DNA from 2 places in the Aminobacter sp. BE322 genome. Region 1 is predicted to be linked to the other one. Evidence: predicted binding sites of a transcription regulator. Region 1 holds the regulator's gene; the other holds the start of a gene.
What was found. Region 1 encodes LexA, which represses DNA repair genes until DNA is damaged. Its sites were predicted from a motif close to TGTTCNNNNTGTGTTCNG; they were not measured.
Positions count from the first base shown of each region.

Region 1 (2,201 bases):
CTCGGCATAGCGGCCGACAAGACCGGATCGATCTCGGCACTCGTCCGGCAGGCGCTCGACGCCGGAGCCGAGGTGATCGTCACCCTCGGCGGCGCCTCGGTCGGCGACCATGACCTGGTGCACGGCGTGCTGACCGGCCTCGGCATGAAGCTCGATTTCTGGAAGATCGCCATGCGCCCGGGCAAGCCGCTGATGTTCGGACGGCTCGGTGACACCCGCTGCATCGGCCTGCCCGGCAACCCGGTGGCGAGCCTCATCTGCTCGCACCTCTTCCTGAAACCGGTTCTGGCGAAGCTCGGCGGGCGGCCCTATGCGCCGGACATCCGCGAGGCCGTGCTCGGGGCGCCCATGAAGGAAAACGACCTGCGCCAGGACTACGTGCGCGGCGTGGTGCGCAAGACCGACGCCGGCCTCGTCGCCGTGCCCTTCGGGGTCCAGGACTCGTCGATGCTGCGGACACTGGCCGACGCCAATTGCGTCATCATCCGCGAGCCCTTCGCAGCGGCCGCCGAATCTGGCACTGGCTGCCTGGTGCTGATGCTGCGCTGAGCGCCCCTCGGCGCCTTCACCAAAATTTAATCGGTTGCGGAACACAACTGGAACATATAGTGTTTGTTCCGGGTTTGTTTTTCTTTCGATTCCCTTGGGGGCAGCGATGCTGACGCGCAAACAACACGAGCTTCTGCTGTTCATCCATGAGCGGCTGAAGGAGGCGGGCATCCCCCCGTCCTTCGACGAGATGAAGGAGGCGCTGGACCTCGCTTCCAAATCGGGCATCCATCGCCTGATCACCGCGCTCGAGGAGCGCGGCTTCATCCGGCGCCTGCCGAACCGCGCGCGCGCGCTGGAAGTCATCCGCCTGCCCGACTCGATCGCGCCGGGCCTCAACGCCGCCAGGAAGTTTTCGCCCAGCGTCATCGAAGGCAGCCTGGGGCGCAAGCCCGAGCCGTCACGCGCGCTTTCGGCCGGCAATGACGACGATGCAGGCGCGGCGGTCGCCATCCCGGTGATGGGACGCATCGCCGCCGGCGTGCCGATCGACGCCATCCAGCACAGGACGCATTCGATCTCGGTGCCGCCGGACATGATTTCGGGCGGCGAGCACTATGCGCTCGAGGTCAAGGGCGATTCGATGATCGAGGCCGGCATCTTCGACGGCGACACGGTCATCATCCGCAATGCCAATAGCGCCAATCCGGGCGAGATCGTCGTTGCCTTGGTGGACGACGAGGAGGCGACGCTCAAGCGCTTCCGCCGCAAGGGCGCCTCGATCGCGCTCGAGGCCGCCAATCCCGCCTATGAAACCCGCATCTTCGGCCCCGACCGGGTCAAGGTACAGGGCAAGCTGGTCGGGCTGATCCGGCGCTACTAGGGCAATTCCAGGAAAAGTGCGCAGCGGTTTCCGTCCGGAATTGCTCGGACCAAAGAGATGGAGCGTCTTCGCGGTCCGATGAATGGAGGAAATGCCCTGATCCCGCCTCGGGCCGGTCGGGATCGTCATCTTTCTGGGTTGCAGCGAGGCCGGGCCAGAGCGGCGGGCATTCCGACGAATGCAATTCCGCAGCCAAGAGCGTTGCCGCTTTTGATCGAAAAGCCAAAACGGCCTATCTCTTTGGTCCGAGCAACTCCGACGGCAAACCGCCTCGCATTTTTCCGGGAATGGCTCCCGCTGCTTTTTCTTGGCCTTGTTCATGCGACGCCCGACGATTCCGTCGGGCTGCGAGATGCTTCATGGCGCGGCCTTCTCCGGCGGCGGCTTTGCACGGTCCCGGCGGAATGGCGGCAGTCCGCGTGCTTCGCGCGAGAATGCCCGGTGCTCATGCCACGGCCGGTAGGGCGCGGCTATCGCCTTCTGGATTTCGATTTGACGGACCGCCGCCTCTCCTTTTTCAGGCAGGTACGCGGCGACGCTGCCTAAACGCGCCAGGTCGCGCTTGCTGACGACGGTCGCCGCCGAATTCGCGCAGGGAGCCCGCGCCGTCGCATCGTCGATCACGATCAGGCTCGCCACGGCGCAGGCACGCTTGGCTGCCGCCGCATTGCCGGCATGGGCGATCACGGCGCCTGAAGGGTGCTCGATGGTGCAGAGGCCACCGTCGCAAACGAAGGCTTCCCTGCGGTCCGCTTTTTCTCCTCCTTCCTGGGGCAAGGCTGGCTCGCGCGGCGTCGAAGCATCCGACTTTGCGATTGCGGCCGTTACG
Region 1 is NZ_JBNPXB010000001.1:122,753-124,953, forward strand. Features, by position in the region: gene J2X50_RS00585 (molybdopterin molybdotransferase MoeA) at 1-549, shown strand, start outside; gene lexA (transcriptional repressor LexA) at 656-1,372, shown strand; gene J2X50_RS00595 (ComEC/Rec2 family competence protein) at 1,730-2,201, opposite strand, start outside.

Region 2 (2,201 bases), on a different contig from region 1:
GAAAGTCCAGGTGCGGATCTGGGCGATCCGGTGCGAAAGCGTGTCGATGTCGCCCTCGGTGGAGTCGGCGCGACGGACCTGCTCGGCCATGTAGGTCTCGTCGACATGCCCGAGCCGGACGAGATCGTCATACATCGAGGCGATGAGATCGGCATGCTGGGCGGGCGCTATCTTGCGATAGTCGGGCAGCGCGCAGGCTTCCCACAGAAGCGCGACGCGCTCACGGCTGGTGGCCAGCGATCGGATGGCGGGGTCGCGCGACAGGTGCTCGAGCGCCTGCGCGTCCACCGCCGGCAGGGCGCGCGTCAGCCCCTCGACCGGCGCGACGGTGTCGATCGACCGCTTGAGCGCGTCGAGGCTCGCGAAATCGAAGGTGGCGGTGCGCCACTGCAGCACCTTCACCGGTTCGAAGTCATGTCCTTCGATCTTTTCGATCAGTTCCTCGTCGAGCGGGTCGACTTGGCCGGTCACGCCGAAGGTGCCGTCGCGCAAATGGCGGCCGGCGCGGCCGGCGATCTGGCCGAGCTCGGCGGCGGTGAGCTGGCGATACTGATAGCCATCGAACTTGCGGTTCTGGGCGAAGGCGACATGGTCGACGTCGAGGTTGAGCCCCATGCCGATGGCATCGGTGGCGATCAGGTAATCGACGTCGCCGGACTGGAACAGCGCCACCTGGGCGTTGCGGGTGCGGGGGCTGAGCGCGCCGAGCACGACCGCAGCCCCGCCCTGCTGGCGCCGGATCAGCTCGGCGATGCCGTAGACCTCGTCGGCAGAGAAGGCGACGATGGCCGAGCGGCGCGGCAGCCGGGTCAGCTTCTTCGAGCCGGCATAGGCAAGGTGAGACAGGCGCGGCCGGGTGACCACGGATACGCCCTTCAGCAGCTTCTGCAGGATGCCCTGCATGGTCCCCGCACCGAGCAGCAGCGTCTCCTGCCTGCCGCGCAGGTGAAGGATACGGTCGGTGAATATATGGCCGCGCTCGAGATCGCCGGCGAGCTGGACCTCGTCGATGGCGACGAAGGCGGCGTCGGTCTGCCGCGGCATCGCCTCGACCGTGCAGACGGAGTATTTCGCGCCGGCCGGAACGATCTTCTCCTCGCCGGTGATGAGCGCCACCTTGTGCGCGCCGACCTTCTCGCAGATGCGGCCGTAGACCTCGCGGGCGAGCAAGCGCAGCGGCAGCCCGATCACCCCGCTCTCATGCGAGATCATCCGCTCGATGGCGAGATGGGTCTTGCCGGTATTGGTGGGCCCGAGAACCGCGGTGACGTCGCGGCCTGACAGGATCAGCGGATCGTTCTGCCTGGAGTGAACATTCATTTCTAGGAACCGCCCTCGGCGCCAGGGTCGGCCTGGCGTTGCGGCGCCCGCGGCGCCGAGTGGACACATAGGGATTTGCGCGCCAAAGCGAAAGCGGAATGTTCCGATTTAACGGTTGGAACGAGTCTGGAACGAATCAGCGACGAATCGCTGACTCCGGATGATTCAGGTTTTGTTCACCCCAACATATTGAGGTGGGCAACACAAGCCGCACCACATGCAGATTCACTAAAGTGAACATTCCGCACATCGCCACCAGACTCCTTAACTTTTGCCGGCCGGTCGCGGCAGCGGAGCGCGCCCGCTGAATCAAAATAATGAAATCATTGACCTTTCCTACCTTGGCGTTAACGCCGGCCGGGCCCGCAACCGCCATTTCGTTAAGATTTGAACCAAATGCGGAACGAACTGGCGACGAATCGCTGACCGGGGAAGTTTCCCGGTTCGTTCTCCACTAGATATTGTGGGTGCAGCCACATATCCACCGATTATGCACAGACCATGCACAAGCTTGCCCACAATGCCGCACAAGGTTCGTTAACCTCTGCGTGCCAATCCGGCACAACCGTGGTCCAGCGAAAATATCTGTGATTGCATGACCTTACTGGAACCTCACCCGTTGCGCGACTGGTCAGGCCATGTCTCCATGCCGGCGTTGAGTCTGTGCGGCGGGGGTTGCCAGACGGGCCCCTCCGGAAAATGCGGCGCACCGCGCAGGCGCGCGACACTGGAGGGAATGACATCATGTCCAAACGTCTGCTCGCCGAGTTCCTCGGCACATTCTGGCTTGTCTTCGGCGGCTGCGGCAGCGCAGTCCTTGCGGCTGCGTTCCCCGACCTCGGCATCGGGTTTCTCGGCGTAGCGTTTGCATTCGGCCTGAC
Region 2 is NZ_JBNPXB010000004.1:252,856-255,056, reverse strand. Features, by position in the region: gene J2X50_RS09315 (helicase-related protein) at 1-1,320, opposite strand, end outside; gene aqpZ (aquaporin Z) at 2,065-2,201, shown strand, end outside.
Region 2: the regulator LexA is predicted to act here: its motif matches at 1,437-1,454, upstream of J2X50_RS09315 (helicase-related protein).